Regions from separate parts of the Shewanella sp. SM69 genome, predicted to be linked through region 1. Evidence: predicted binding sites of a transcription regulator. Region 1 holds the regulator's gene; the other holds the start of a gene.
The links. The regulator ArgR, encoded in region 1, controls arginine synthesis, uptake and breakdown. The targets are predictions, from matches to a motif close to ANTGAATANNTATTCANT.

Region 1 (8,104 bases):
CTATCACTGAGCGACGTTTCTTAGGCGCCTTTTGTCATTATTGGGTCAAAATTGAAGCCGCTTCCCATGCTTATTATGTGGAGGTGCGTAGCCAAATGATGCAGCTCACTATCGGCCAAAAAGTTGGGGTAACGACTGAGCCGCATTCGCTCGTGTTGTTTGAATCTTCAGCATATTCAAACTGTGGGGACCCAATCTAAGCGATGAGTAATTATTTAATGCAGATATGACATAGCCAACTAAAGTACGACATTTTTGCTTACGTTTAACTTGGGTCTATGCGGTATTGGTTGGTGATATTTTCGACCATCCTTGCTACTTTTATCCTCTGGTTTTGGAGGAATTATGATAAAAACAATAAATTCAATTTGCACCCTCGTTATTGTAGCAACGGCAATATCGTCTTCAGGAGTGATGGCCATGGATAGGATCACAGGTAAAGCCTTCGCAACGCGATCAGAAGTGTATGCAACCCAAGGGATGGCGGCGACCAGTCAGCCTTTAGCCACGCAAGTCGCTATTGATATACTCAAACAGGGAGGCAGTGCGGTCGATGCAGCGATTGCCGCTAACGCTATGTTAGGGTTAGTCGAGCCAACGGGCTCGGGTGTCGGTGGGGACTTATTTGCTATCGTCTGGAGCGCAAAAGATAAACGCCTCTATGGTATTAATGCATCGGGGCGCAGTCCCAAATCCTTAAGTTTAGAAAAGCTTAAATCCCTCGGATTAGACTATTTACCGCCGCTTGGACCTTTGCCTGTTTCTGTACCGGGCACTGTTGACGGTTGGTATAAGCTGCATAATAAGTTTGGTAAATTAGCTATGGCCGATAACCTCGCACCTGCCATTCATTATGCCCGTGATGGTTTCCCTGTGTCAGAGTTGATTGCCTATTACCTTGATGGCAGTGGTAAAAAACTGGCTAAATTCCCCGGTTTTAAAGAAACCTATATGCCTAATGGTAAGATGCCTACCGTAGGGGAAATCTTTAAAAATCCCGCGCTTGCTAACACCTATGAGAAAATTGCCAAGGGCGGCCGCGATGCTTTCTATAAAGGTGATATTGCCAAAAGTATTGATAAGTACATGAAATCCCAAGGTGGTTATTTAAGTTATGATGACTTAGCGAGCCATACTAGCGACTGGATAGATCCCGTTTCGGTGAACTACCGTGGTTACGATGTGTGGGAACTGCCACCTAATGGTCAAGGCATTGCGGCGCTACAAATCTTAAAAACTATGGAGCCCTTTAATGTGGCTGCCATGGGCTTTAATAGTCCTGAATATGTCCATTTATTCGTCGAAGCAAAGAAACTCGCCTTTGCTGACAGAGCTAAGTTTTATGCCGACATGGCCTTTAATAAAGTGCCCGTTACCGAGCTTATCTCACAGAAATATAACTATGATCGCGCTAAGTTGATCGACCTTACAAAAGCCGCCAAGAGTGTCGATGCGGGTAATCCAGCGTTGCAACATGGCGATACTGTGTACCTGACTACCGCTGACAAAGATGGCAACATGGTGTCACTCATTCAGAGTAATTACCGTGGTATGGGGTCAGGGATGACACCGCCGGATCTCGGCTTTGTGCTGCAAGACCGCGGGCAGATGTTTGATTTAACGGAAGGGCGTTTTAATACCTACGCACCGGGCAAGCGTCCATTCCATACCATTATTCCGGCTTTTGTGACCAAAGACGGTAAACCTTGGCTGAGCTTTGGGGTGATGGGCGGCGCGACTCAACCACAAATGCACGCGCAGATTGTAATGAATCTGATTGATTTTAAAATGAACTTGCAAGAAGCGGGCGATGCCCCCAGAATTTTGCATATGGGGTCAACCGAGCCCACAGGCGAAGTGATGAATGATGGCGGCTACGTTAGTCTGGAATCAGGTTTTCCGGTAGAAACCCGTCGTGAGTTGATTAAGAAAGGCCATGTACTGCGTGATGGACTTGGGGAGTTTGGTGGCTATCAAGCCATTGGATTTAATGCCGAAACCGGCGTATATCGTGCGGCCTCTGAGAGTCGCAAGGATGGTCACGCCGCAGGCTATTAACACTAAGATAAATGCTAAGGTAAACTCAACACTGAGTGAACCTGACGTCATTGATTCGATTTAACTGATTGGCGAGACTTTAATGGTCTCGTCAATTTTTATGTTTAAGGGTCTGGGGTGGGATAATGCTCCGCTATTGGCATTATCATAAACAGATCAGAGCAAACTGTGCGTTAGTTAATGTCATTTTTAGGTAAAGTTGCGGATAATATTGCCGAAAATGAATTTAGAAAAAGGGTGATAACCAAATGGATATTCAAAATATGCCGCGTGAACAGTTGGGTGTGTGTGCAGAGGGGAACTTACACAGTGTCTATTTGATGTTTAATGCCAATGACAATGTCGAGTCGCAATTACGTCCCTGTCTTGCCAACGTTGCGCAGTATATTTATGAGCTGACAGATCAATATTCCGACAGTGCATTCAATGGTTTTGTTGGTATTGGTGCTAATTATTGGGATAGCCTCTATCCTACTGCTCGCCCAGAACTGCTTAAACCTTTCCCTGCGATGCAAGTGGGCAGTCGTGAAGCACCTGCAATTGAATATGATTTATTCGTGCATATTCGCAGTGATCGTTACGATATTCTGCATTTAGTGGCGAATGAAATCAGCCAAATGTTTGAAGATTTAGTGGAGTTAGTTGAAGAAGAGCGTGGCTTTAGATTTATGGATAGCCGTGATTTGACTGGTTTTGTCGATGGTACCGAAAACCCTAAGGGGCGCCACCGCCAGGAAGTGGCACTTGTGGGTGATGAGGATCCTGAGTTTAAGGGTGGCAGCTATATTCATGTGCAAAAATATGCCCATAACTTAAGTAAGTGGCATAGGTTACCAGTTAAAAAACAAGAAGATATTATCGGCCGTACTAAGCAAGATAATATCGAGTATGAATCTGAAGATAAGCCACTGACCAGCCATATCAAGCGCGTTAATCTTAAAGATGCCGATGGTAAGTCAATGGAGATCCTGCGTCAGAGTATGCCCTATGGTTCGCTGAAGGAGCAGGGATTAATGTTTATCTCTAACTGCCGCACGCCAGAACATTTTGAAAAGATGCTGCATAGCATGATGTTTGGTGATGGCGAAGGCAATCATGATCACTTGATGCATTTTACTAAGGCGATGACAGGTTCATCTTTCTTTGCCCCCGCACTGGATTTTATGCTGCAGTTCGACGAATAAGCTTTCTATAATCAAGCCGAATTAGTATCAATCGAGACGCACTTAAGCTAACGCCTAAGTGCGTTTTTTTATACTAATGCGCGGGAACCCATTTTTTGATATCGAGCTGCCATTGCAGGGCGGTGAAATCGATAAAGGCGCGCACTAGATTTTGCTGATAACTGCGGGACAAATATACCGCCCACAGGGTTTGGCCTGGTGTCGTAAATTCGGGTAGGACTTCTTTGAGCTGACCACTGGCAAGGTACTGGTTAGCTAAGTCACAGGGTAAACGCACTATGCCATGTCCACGTAGCGCCGCACTGACCAACACTCCCATATCGTTAGCCCTAAGATTCCCTGTAACTTTGACGTGCTCAGCTTGCAGTTCTTTTAGAAAAGGCCAGTTTTGTTGCGCTGAGTGTATGAGGCAGTTGTGGGCGAGCAGATCAATGGGTTCGAGGAGTGGCGTTGCGCTATCAAGATAGCTCGGCGCCGCGCAAAGTACCGCATCTATGGTCATCAAACGCCGAGCTATGAGATTCTCATCGGGTTGCTCGGTATAACGTAGCGCCACGTCGACTCGCTCATCTACCAATTGCGCAAAACTGTCCGACATCACCAGTTGAATGTTGACCTTAGGATGAATTTTAATAAAGCGATCGACGACATCAAACAGACTGTGCTGCCCTAGGCCAATAGGCGTAGCGATACGAATACTGCCTACCAGTTCACTGTTATGGCTGTGGGCACGGCTCTCCATGGCCGCAACTTCACTTAAGATCCGCTGGCAAAATTGTAGCGCTTCCTCACCCTGCAAAGTCAAGCTGGCGCTGCGCGTGGTGCGGTGTAATAAGCGTAAACTCAACCACTGCTCCACTTCTTGAATATGACGGGAAACCTGCAGGCGGCTGAGGTCTAAATGTTCGGCAGCTTTGGTAAAGCTGCCACAGTTTGCGACTTCGACGAAACTGCGTATTGCGGCAATTTTATCCACATTAGTATCCTATATTGAAACAATCATGCTCAATTATTGATGTTTATTAGGTGAAAAACTGCAAGTAAACTGGATCCAATGTAAATCATCTGAGTGGGACAATGAAATGAAAATCGCAATTTTAGGTGCAACGGGTTGGATTGGTGGTGCAATTTTAAAAGAAGCACAGAGTCGTGGACATCAAGTGACAGCATTAGTGCGTGATCCAAGCAAGTTATCCGTGGCTGACGTGGCAGTACGTGCCGTGGATTTAGAGCAGCCATTGGTCGCCGATACCTTTGCTGGCGTAGATGTCGTGATTGCCGCCGTTGGTGGCCGCGCCCAACAAAATCATGGTCTAGTGGCGAGTACGGTTCAGCATTTACTGGATGTGCTGCCTAACGCTAACGTGCCACGTTTATTGTGGGTCGGTGGTGCTGGGAGTTTAGAAGTGGCGCCGGGTGTGGCGCTGGTCTCTAGCCCAGATTTCCCTGCAGCATATAAAGATGAGGCGTTAGCTCAGGGTGAAGCTTTGCAGGTATTCCGTGCGGCGCAAACTGCAATCAATTGGACCTTTGTGAGCCCAGCCGCTGAAATTTATCCCGGTGAGAGTGAAGGCCCGTACCGTCTTGGTGGCGACAGCTTCTTTACCGATGCCAATGGTCGCAGCCGCATTTCTGTTACAGATTACGCAAAAGCCATGGTAGATGAAGCCGAAAAGGGCGCTCACCCAAACCAGCGCATCAGTGTGGCTTACTGATATCGTTATAGTTGAGTTAGATATTGTGAGTTAGATATTGTGCTGGAATGTGTAACGTAATCGGGACAATGGCCAAATAACCAGCGCTATATTGCACTTCAAAATGTACAGATAAAATAGAACAGGTCAGCTCACTGACCTGTTTTTTTATTCTGCGTAATTGAATAAAGATTTGATGGTTTCTAAGGTATCGGCGATATCTTGGATGCTCGATGGGCAAATGAAGATAGTGTCGTCACCGGCAATCGTACCCAAAATGCCTTCTGGTTTACCAATAGAATCCAATAAACGGGCAATAAGCTGCGCGGCACCTGGGCTAGTTCGCACGACGATCATAGCTTGGTTGTGATCGACGTCGAGTACCAAATTCTTCAGTGGGCTACCCGCGGTGGGTACGCCTAATTCGGCTGGTAAGCAATACACCATCTCTTGCTTAGCGTTGCGAGTCCGCACTGCGCCGAACTTGCTGAGCATGCGTGACACTTTTGATTGGTTAATATTACCAAAGCCTTCAGCTTGCAAGGCGGTGACGATTTCACTCTGAGAGCCAAAGCGCTCTTCTTTTAAAATCGACTTAAAAATTCTAACAAGGTCATCCTGATTCTTGGTCGTTTGCATAATATTATTATTCGTTATTCAAAAAAACAGGCCCATTTTGAATATTTTTAGAAAAATTGTCAACAAATAACCAGATTGGTTGAATAAAAATTCACTAAGTCACTGTGGTTAAGCGTTTGTGGTGTGCTCAAAAATACCAATTTGAGTAATTGTTCTACATTGCTTCTACGTTATTCCGGAATTCTTTTGTCCCACGACTAAGGGATAATTGAAATTGTTGTGACATTCCAGTAATGTGACGCCAACGCAAATTAGATCCATGTCACACATATCCGAGAAATAACGGAGATAACTATGAAAGTTGCTGTACTTGGTGCTGCTGGTGGTATCGGCCAGGCTCTTGCCCTACTGTTAAAAACTCAATTGCCTGCGGGTTCACAATTGTCTCTATATGATATCGCACCGGTAACTCCGGGTGTTGCGGTTGACTTGAGCCACATTCCAACTGCTGTTGAAATCAAAGGTTTTGCTGGTGAAGATCCAACGCCTGCCCTAGTGGGTGCTGACGTTGTTCTAATTTCTGCTGGTGTTGCACGTAAGCCTGGTATGGATCGTTCAGATCTGTTCAATATTAATGCGGGTATCGTTCGCAACCTGATCGAAAAAGTAGCGGCAACTTGCCCTACGGCTTTGGTTGGCATTATCACTAACCCAGTCAACACGACTGTAGCTATCGCTGCAGAAGTGATGAAAAAAGCGGGTGTTTATGATAAAAACCGTCTGTTCGGTATCACGACTCTAGACGTGATCCGCTCTGAAACTTTCATCGCCGAATTAAAAGGCCTGAACGTTGCTGACGTTAAAGTCAATGTGATCGGCGGCCACAGCGGCGTGACCATTCTGCCATTACTGTCTCAAGTTGAAGGCGCGACTTTCACTGACGAAGAAGTGGCAAGTCTGACGACTCGCATCCAAAACGCGGGTACAGAAGTGGTTGAAGCTAAAGCCGGTGGCGGAAGCGCGACTCTGTCTATGGGTCAAGCGGCTTGCCGTTTCGGTCTGTCTCTGGTTCGTGGTCTGCAAGGCGAAGCTAACATCGTTGAATGCGCCTATGTTGACGGCGGCAGCGAGCATGCTGAATTCTTCGCACAACCTGTGCTGTTAGGCAAAAACGGTATTGAAAAAGTACTGCCTTACGGTGAAGTGAGTGCATTCGAAGCTAACGCTCGTGATTCTATGTTAGATACGCTGAAAGGCGATATCAAACTAGGCGTTGATTTCGTTAAATAATATTTCGGATAATCTTTTTAGATTATGCCGAATTAAAAACGGAGCCATGAGCTCCGTTTTTTTATGCCTGGGTTTTACATTTTACCAAGCGAATTCAGTCGATCAGCGGCGCTTAGTGGGAATTTGGCAGTTATCATCGCAGCGGGCTTTGCCCGTCAGTAAATAGGAGATGCGGTATCTGTGTTTTGCGAATCTGAGATAGCACCAATCGGCCACAGTTTTAATCACGGGCAGGCGTAACAGTTGGATCCAGGCGCGCGTCCCTGTCAGTGCCCACGCTTTACAAGTGACATCTAACCCGAGTAACACTTCGCCCGTTGCGGTTTCGCCATGTAGAATCGTATTGGCGTAGTCTTTATTGATATGGCTGAAGCGCTCACTAAAGTCTGGCGCATTTAAATCCTCAAGCGCAATCAAGTTCTTCGGATCGCGCGCTTTCAGTTGACGCATTTCGGCGCTACATAATGGACAATTCCCATCGTAAAAAATCCGCAGTTCCATCGGTATTACCTCTGATGACTTGATCACAATACTTGAAGTGAGTACTCAAGCTTGGTTTTCTTCTACCCTATACGCAGAAGAAAGGGTTTTAGATCGAAGCGATTGTAGAACTGATCAGCCCCTCATTTGGCTTTTTGTTAGGTTAAATTCAAATGAGTGCAGTAACATCTTGGTTATTAATCAGTTTAACTTGATTGCTGATTTTTAAGTGAACAAGGTAAAGCCTGACAAATAACGACTCAAAAGGATAGGTATGACATCTCCCATCATAATTACAGGCGTGGGTAAACGCATAGGTTACGCCTTAGCCAAACATTTTCTCGCCCAAGGTCAGCGCGTGATTGGTACTTATCGCAGCCATTACGCTAGCATTGATGAGCTGAACGCCTTAGGTGCGACTCTGTATCCCTGCGATTTTTATGACGATGCCCAAGTGCAATCCTTAATTGATGAGTTAACTCAACAGCCTCAAGTTCGCACCATTATTCACAATGCCTCGGACTGGCTGCCTGATCCTGTGCTTACAAAGAATGAGTCTTTAAAGAGTACCACTTTTGCGCCGAGCCAAGTGCTGCAGCGCATGATGCAAGTGCATGTGAGCGTACCCTATCAGTTGAACTTGGCCTTAGAGGCGCAGCTACGTGCGGGTGCTGGCGATGAAATCGGCGGCAGTGATGTGATTCATATTACTGACTATGTGGCAGAGAAGGGCAGTCAGAAGCATATTGCCTATGCCGCCAGTAAAGCTGCGCTGCACAATATGACGCTATCCTTTGCCGCCAAGTTTGCGCCCGAGGT
Region 2 (8,104 bases), on a different contig from region 1:
TGCGAGACGCAGCCGCCAAGCAGTACAGTCAGTCCCAAGCAAATCGTGCGGGAAAGTTTTTTCATTAACCAGTGTTTCTCATACCCGCTGCCACACCTGCAATGGTCAGCATTAGCGCTAACTGTACATGTTCAGACGCAGGAGTTTCGGTTGTTTCCTTACGTGTCCGCGCTAATAGCTCGGTTTGTAAGAAGTTTAATGGATCGATATACGGATTTCGCAGTTTAACTGATTCGCGATTCCACGGTGTATGCGCCATTAAACTATCCGATTTTGTCAGCTCAAGCACGACTTTAATGCCCAGATCTAAGCGTTGGCGCAAGGTTTCGCCTAAGTGATGCAAGTCCTTAGGTACTAAACAGGTTTCGTAGTAGCGTGCCAAATTAGGTTCCGCCTTGGCGTAGACCATTTCCAGCATTGAAATGCGAGTGCTGAAGAAAGGCCATTCCCGCTCCATATCTTGCAGTAAGCCCATCTCACCACGTTCACTGGCGGCTTGTAGTGCTTCACCTGCGCCGAGCCATGCGGGTAACATCAAACGGTTTTGCGACCAAGCAAAAATCCATGGAATGGCTCGCAGACTTTCGATCCCACCATCGACACGACGTTTGGCAGGACGGCTGCCGAGTGGCAGTTTTCCTAATTCCACTTCTGGCGTTGCCGCGCGGAAATAAGCCACAAAATCAGGTTCATCACGCACTATACCACGGTAAGCACCCACTGATTCTTCAGCGATACGTTGCATGCAATTGCGCCATTCTTGCTTCGGCTCTGGCGGTGGTAATAGGGTTGCTTCCAATACGGCCGAGGTATACAGGGCCAAGCTTTGAACCGCGAGTTTTGGCAAGCCAAACTTGAAGCGGATCATTTCGCCCTGCTCAGTCACACGAATGCGGCCATCTACTGAACCTGGTGGTTGCGATAGGATTGCTTTGTGTGCAGGACCCCCCCCGCGACCAATGCTGCCACCACGGCCATGGAATAGCGTAAGCTTGACGCCTGCTTGTTTACAGACCGCCACTAACTGCTCTTGGGCGTAATACTGAGCCCAAGCCGCCGCCATGACACCAGCATCTTTGGCAGAGTCAGAGTAACCAATCATGACCTCTTGCATGCCTTTGGTATAGCCACGATACCAGTCGATATCGAGCAAATCGGTAATACAGGCCGCGGCGTTGTTTAAGTCACTTAAGGTTTCAAACAGCGGTACCACACGCATTGGGTGCGAACAGCCCGTTTCTTTGAGTAGCAGTAAAACCGTTAAGACATCTGATGGTTTACCCGCCATCGAAATCACATAGGATCCGAGAGCTTTAGCCGGATGTTGAGCAATCAAACGACAGGTATTAAGCACTTCGGCCACATCGGCCGAGGGGTGCCAGTTACTTGGGATCAGTGGCCGACGGTTGCTGAGTTCGCGTAATAGGAAGGCTTGTTTCTCGGTTTCATCCCAATGATTGAAATCACCCATGCCGAGATAGCGGGTTAACTCGGCGAGCACATCGCTGTGACGGCTGGCGTCTTGGCGAATGTCGAGCCTGAGCATATGAATGCCAAAACAGGCGAGACGGCGGAGAATGTCGAGCAATAAACCGTTGGCAATTAAGCGCATACCGCAGTCGGTTAAACTCTTATAGAGCATTTCTAGCGGCGCTTTGAGATCGCTTTCTTGCCAAATCAGGCTCGACTTATCGATTTCAGGATTGTGGCCTTCGATGCGCGCATTTAAATAATCTATGGTATCGCGCAGTCTTTGACGAAGTGAGCGCAACACGTGGCGGTAAGGTTCGCAGCTGTTATTGGTATAAGCCTTTAACTCATCATTAGCTTCTTCCATCGACAGTTCACCGACCAGCAGCACGATATCTTTTAAGAATAATCTGGCGGCAGCATGGCGGTTACGGTCGAGCACCTCTTGGGTGACTTTTGCGGTAACAAACGGGTTGCCATCGCGATCGCCGCCCATCCAGCTTGAAAAGCGCACTGGCGCGATATCAATCGGTAATTGCTGCCCTGTGCGTTGCTGCACTCGGTCGTTAAGTTGTCTTAAGAAGTCAGGCACCGCATGCCAGAGTGACTCTTCAATGGTGGATAATCCCCAGCGGGCTTCATCCACTGGAGTGGGGCGCTCGCGGCGGATCTCATTGGTGTGCCATATTTGCGCGATTAATTGGCGCAGGCGCAGATTGATCTGTTGACGTTCTCTATCCGACAGTTGGTCGTTTTCTTGCTCTGTTAAGCAGTCGACAATGGCGGCGTATTTTTGGATCAGGGTGCGACGGGAAATTTCAGTGGGGTGCGCTGTTAGCACCAGATCGATATCCAGTGTTTTTAGACAGTCGAGCATTTTAGCTTGGTCGACACGACCATTGAGCATGCGTCCTAGGAGTTGTTCCACCGGGTCTGGCACGCAGACAAGTTCGTCGCAATTACGGCTAATAGTATGAAATTGCTCAGATAAGTTAGCTAAATTAAGAAATTGGTTAAAAGCTTTTGCAAAAGGGACTAATTCTTCGTCTGGCAAAGCTGTCAGTAACTCGAGCATTTGCTCTCTGGCGGCTTGATCGCCTCGGCGTGAGTCTTTGGCAAGCTTACGGATCTGTTCAACCTTCTCAAGAAAAGAGTCCCCAAGATGGGTACGCATAGTATCGCCAAGGATTTGGCCTAACATACTCACGTTCGATCTTAATGACGCATACATATCTGTCATATTGTCTGCCATGGTTACTGACATAGTTACTCCGAATAGAAAAACATGAAAATTCCGCTGTGCATATACCCAAACAACCTGAAGATGCAGGATTTAGCGGGAGTTTAACGCACTTTAGGCAAGGCATTTATTTGCAGGCCTAGCGGGCTAAGTTAAAAATAACCAACGCAGCATAAAGTGCGTTAAAACCCGCCGGGACGGAGCACCTAGGGCACTCCACTTCCGTGTTGCATCAATTTAAAAGGTGGCCGACATTCTTTCATTGATGCGCCTTGAATCGAAGCACCCTAGGCGCTCTGAAACTCGTATCTTCAGGTAGCTTGGGTATATAGCCCGTTAGCACAATACCTATCACTTGGGGCTATGGTCAACAGCAGAACTTATAACTTATACGACTGGCTTATCCGATATGCAACCAATCACGGTATTTGATGAAGAATATTCAATAGAAATGCGAAGTCACGCAATATTTTTTGATGATTAGTGCAAGTGAATATGAAGTGCATCATTTTATGCTTTGCAGACATGTATCTTAGCTGTTAATGAAAAGGACTGATTTTGACTCATGTTGACCCTGGATAACTGTGTTATTAACGAGTTAGCTGAATGGGAGGCGTGTCTTCGATATCCCAGTTTGAGCTTAAAAGATGAAATAAATTAAAAATATATATTCACATATATTGCATAAGTAGATCTTTGTGGTAGTCTAGCCATCAGTTGAGATGAGTCACCCCCTGTGACCTGTAGAGTGAATATCATGATGCACAGTATTAGCCTGACAGTGAATAAAATAACAACCTATTACGATTTCCTGCGACGATAGTCTTGTCATCATAGATATGCGCGGTTGCGTGTAAGCTATTCATCTACTCTTTAAGTTTCTTTGATTCGGTTAAATAAGACAAAAAACATGAAAAATATCGCCATTATTGGTGCCAGTGGTTACACAGGCGCGCAACTGACCGCTTTAATCCATGCAGAAGCAGAACTGACGATTCAGGGGTTGTATGTTTCTGAAAACAGTTTAGATAAAGGTAAACCTTTAGCGGATTTGTATCCTAGCTATAGCCATATCGCATTAACGCTGTCGCCATTGTCCGATGAAGCTAAGGTAAAAATCGTTGCCGAAGCCGATGCCGTGGTGTTAGCGACTGAGCACTCGGTGAGCCTGCATTTAGCGGCTTGGTTTTATAGCCAAGGGTTAGCGGTATTCGATTTAAGCGGTGCTTATCGTTTTAGCGATGTGGCGCAATATCCGAAGTGGTATGGCTTTGAGCATGAATATCCTGAAGTTTTAGCCAAAGCCGTGTATGGCCTTGCCGAATGGAATGCTAAAGAAATCGCTGCGACTAAGATGATTGCCGTGCCAGGTTGTTACCCGACCGCATCATTGACAGCGTTAAAACCGCTAGCGAGTTTACTGACATCGGCTTATCCGGTGATCAATGCCGTGAGCGGCGTAACAGGTGCGGGCCGTAAAGCGCAGTTACACACCAGTTTTTGTGAAGTGAGCCTGACACCTTACGGCGTATTAGGCCACAGGCATCAACCCGAGATCGCCACTCAGCTTGGCCAAGAAGTGATATTTACCCCGCACCTTGGTAACTTTAAGCGTGGCATTTTAGCGACCATTACCGTGCAGCTAAAACCAGGCACTACGACTGCCGATGTGGCCGCGGCCTATAGTGTGTATGACAAGGCGCCATTGGTAACTGTAAAGCACAATCAGTTCCCGAAAGTGGACGATGTGGTGCTGACACCCAACTGCCATTTAGGTTGGAAGTTTGATGAGAATAGCGGTTACTTAGTGGTAGCCAGTGCCATCGATAACTTGATGAAAGGTGCTGCCAGCCAAGCGCTGCAATGCATAAAGATTCATTTTAACCTTTAATTGTTCATCCTTATTTAAGAGAGTCGTCAAGATGTCTACAAACAACTCAGTATTAGTGCTTAAAGTGGGCGGCGCGCTGCTGCAATGTGAAATGGGGATGGCGCGATTGATGGATACGGCTGCGGCTATGTTAGCCAATGGTCAGCAAGTGTTGATGGTACATGGCGGCGGCTGTCTGGTGGATGAGCAGTTAGCGGCTAATGGTATGGAGACCGTCAAGTTAGAAGGTTTACGTGTGACTCCGTCAGAGCAAATGCCGATTATTGCCGGCGCACTTGCTGGCACTTCGAACAAAATCCTTCAAGGCGCAGCGACTAAGGCTGGCATTGTGAGTGTGGGTATGAGTCTTGCCGATGGCAATACTGTTTCGGCTAAGATTAAAGATGAGCGTTTAGGCCTTGTTGGCGAAGTCACGCCAAACGATGGCACTTATCTTAAGTTTATCCTCGAGCAAGGTTGGATGCCGATTTGTAGCTCTATCGCCATGATGGACGATGGTCAAATGCTTAACGTCAATGCTGACCAAGCGGCGACGGCCTTAGCTAAATTAGTGGGCGGCAAGTTAGTGCTGCTGTCGGATGTTTCTGGGGTGCTCGATGGTAAAGGCCAGCTCATCCATAGTTTAAATGGCAAGCAGATAGCAGACCTTGTTAAGCAAGGTGTGATCGAAAAGGGAATGAAGGTCAAAGTTGAAGCTGCGCTCGAAGTAGCACAGTGGATGGGGCAGGCGGTACAAGTTGCCTCGTGGCGTGATGCAAGCCAATTAATCGCATTAGCAAAAGGTGAAGCCGTAGGAACACAAATCCAACCATAAGTGGAGTAGGTTATGAAGCATTTACTATCGATAAAAGACTTAACCCAGCAGCAGTTACAGGATCTAATTGCCTTGGCAAAAACGATCAAAGCCAATCCGGCTGAGTATCGTCATACGCTGGATGGCAAGAGTGTGGTGATGTTATTTGAAAAGCCCTCACTCAGAACACGCGTTAGCTTTGATATCGGTATTAATAAGCTCGGTGGCCACTGTTTATACCTAGACCAGCAAAATGGTGAACTGGGAAAACGGGAATCGGTTGCTGACTTTGCTTCTAACCTGTCATGTTGGGCCGACGCAATTGTGGCGAGAACCTATTCACACACCACTATCGAACAATTAGCCGAGTTCGGCTCTGTGCCCGTGATCAATGCGCTGTCGGATCTTTATCATCCTTGCCAAGCCTTAGCTGACTTTTTAACACTGGCAGAGCAGTTTGAGGATGTCAGTAAAGCTAAATTAGCTTATGTTGGTGATGGTAATAATGTCACTCACTCGCTGATGTACTGTGCGGCTATTCTCGGTGCCACCATGACAGTGATCTGCCCTGCGGGTCACTTTCCTGATGGCTACGTAGTGGCAGAAGTGCAAGAGCTCGCCAAACGATATGGCGGCAAGATAGTGCTGACTTCAGATATCGATGCGATTGAAGGTCACGACGCTATTTATACTGATACTTGGATTTCAATGGGCGATCCAACGCCTTTGTCGGATATCAAAGCGAAGTTTGCACCATACCAAGTAAACAAAGCTCTGATGGCGAAAGCGGGCGCTAACTTTTTTATGCATTGTTTGCCCGCCCACCGTGGTGTAGAAGTAACAGATGAAGTGATGGACGGTGCAGGATCCTTAATTCTGCAACAAGCCGAAAATCGGATGCATGCCCAAAATGCGGTACTGGTAACCTTATTTAGTTAAATTAACCCTGTTTAGCAGCCTGTTTTCTCCTAGGTGAGAAACGAGTCATAGGAATTTAAGATGTCTATCGAGATAAAAAATACTGGCGTGAAAAAAGTGGTTTTAGCCTATTCAGGTGGTCTAGATACCTCGGCCATTATTCCTTGGTTAAAAGAAAACTACGATAACTGTGAAATCATCGCATTTTGCGCCGACGTTGGCCAAGGCGAAGAAGAGCTGGTTGGCTTGACTGAAAAAGCCTTAGCTTCAGGTGCTTCTGAATGTCATATCGTCGATCTAAAAGAAGAATTCGTTAAAGACTATATCTACCCAACGATTGCGAGCGGTGCGATTTACGAAGGCACTTATTTACTGGGTACGTCAATGGCGCGTCCTATCATTGCTAAAGCGCAGGTTGAAGTGGCTCGTAAAGTGGGCGCCGATGCTCTGTGCCACGGTTGTACCGGCAAAGGTAACGACCAAGTTCGTTTCGAAGGTTGCTTCGCCGCATTAGCACCTGATTTAAAAGTGATTGCACCATGGCGTGAATGGACTATGCAGAGCCGTGAAGATCTGCTGGCCTATTTAGCTGAACGTGACATCAAGACGTCAGCGTCAGCGACTAAAATCTATAGCCGTGATGCCAACGCTTTCCATATTTCCCATGAAGGTGGTGAGTTAGAAGATCCATGGAACGAGCCAAGCAAAGGCGTATGGACACTGACTGCCGATCCTGAAGATGCACCGAACAAGCCTGAATATGTGTCGCTAGAAGTAGAACATGGCCGTATTACTAAAGTGAATGGTGAAGCCCTAACGCCTTATGCTGCACTGATGACATTAAACGCGATTGCTGCGCCACACGGTGTGGGTCGTATCGACATCACTGAAAACCGTTTAGTCGGCATGAAGTCTCGTGGCTGTTATGAAACACCCGGCGGCACTGTGATGTTCGCAGCACTACGTGCGATTGAAGAGCTTGTACTCGACAAGACTAGCCGTAACTGGCGTGAGCAAGTTGCCGCACAAATGGCGCATTTAGTGTATGACGGCCGCTGGTTCACGCCACTGTGTAAGTCACTGTTGGCAGCATCTGAGTCATTGGCTGAGTCAGTGAACGGTGAAGTCGTGGTTAAACTCTACAAAGGCCAAGCGACGGCGGTGAAGAAGCGTTCACCTAACAGCTTGTACTCTGAAGCGTTTGCCACCTTCGGTGAAGATCAAGTGTACGATCAAAAACATGCAGAAGGCTTTATCCGCCTGTACTCATTAGCGAGCCGCATCCGCGCACTCAACGCTAATGATGTAAAGTCTAAGTAATAGGTCGTTTAAAAGGGCGCCTAGCGCCCTTTTTTGTTTTTAGGTTTTGATTTAGTTTTTGATTCAGATGAGTCGATTTCAAATCAGCAGTGAGTAAGGGGAGTTAGCATGGCTTTATGGGGTGGAAGATTTCAGGGCGAAACGAGCGCGCTATTCAAATTATTCAACGATTCGTTGCCTGTGGATTATCGCCTGTTCGAACAGGATGTGGTCGGCTCTATCGCTTGGGCGGATGCGATTGCTAGCGTGGGAATTATCACGGCCACTGAATGCAGCAACTTGAAAAAAGCACTCAATGAGCTGCTGGTGGAAGTGCAGGGCGATCCAGCGATTATTCTCGCCTCGGGCGCCGAAGATATTCACAGTTTCGTCGAGTCGGCCTTGATTGCCAAAGTGGGCGATCTCGGTAAAAAACTCCACACTGGTCGTAGCCGTAACGATCAAGTTGCCACCGATTTAAAGCTTTGGTGTC

Region 2: argC (N-acetyl-gamma-glutamyl-phosphate reductase) is a predicted target of ArgR. The motif match lies at 3,369-3,386, and genes of this name have one in related genera.

Annotation. Positions count from the first base shown of each region.
Region 1 covers NZ_JAKKRV010000004.1:263,063-271,166, reverse strand. The annotation lists gene L5M37_RS08600 (ABC transporter ATP-binding protein) at 1-200, shown strand, start outside; gene ggt (gamma-glutamyltransferase) at 346-2,058, shown strand; gene L5M37_RS08590 (Dyp-type peroxidase) at 2,307-3,242, shown strand; gene L5M37_RS08585 (LysR family transcriptional regulator) at 3,316-4,218, opposite strand; gene L5M37_RS08580 (NAD(P)-dependent oxidoreductase) at 4,325-4,957, shown strand; gene argR (transcriptional regulator ArgR) at 5,105-5,575, opposite strand; gene mdh (malate dehydrogenase) at 5,870-6,805, shown strand; gene L5M37_RS08565 (thiol-disulfide oxidoreductase DCC family protein) at 6,908-7,306, opposite strand; gene folM (dihydromonapterin reductase) at 7,560-8,104, shown strand, end outside.
Region 2 covers NZ_JAKKRV010000013.1:146,011-154,114, reverse strand. The annotation lists gene L5M37_RS17195 (DUF1439 domain-containing protein) at 1-65, opposite strand, end outside; gene ppc (phosphoenolpyruvate carboxylase) at 65-2,734, opposite strand; gene argC (N-acetyl-gamma-glutamyl-phosphate reductase) at 3,621-4,601, shown strand; gene argB (acetylglutamate kinase) at 4,633-5,415, shown strand; gene L5M37_RS17175 (ornithine carbamoyltransferase) at 5,428-6,333, shown strand; gene L5M37_RS17170 (argininosuccinate synthase) at 6,394-7,632, shown strand; gene argH (argininosuccinate lyase) at 7,741-8,104, shown strand, end outside.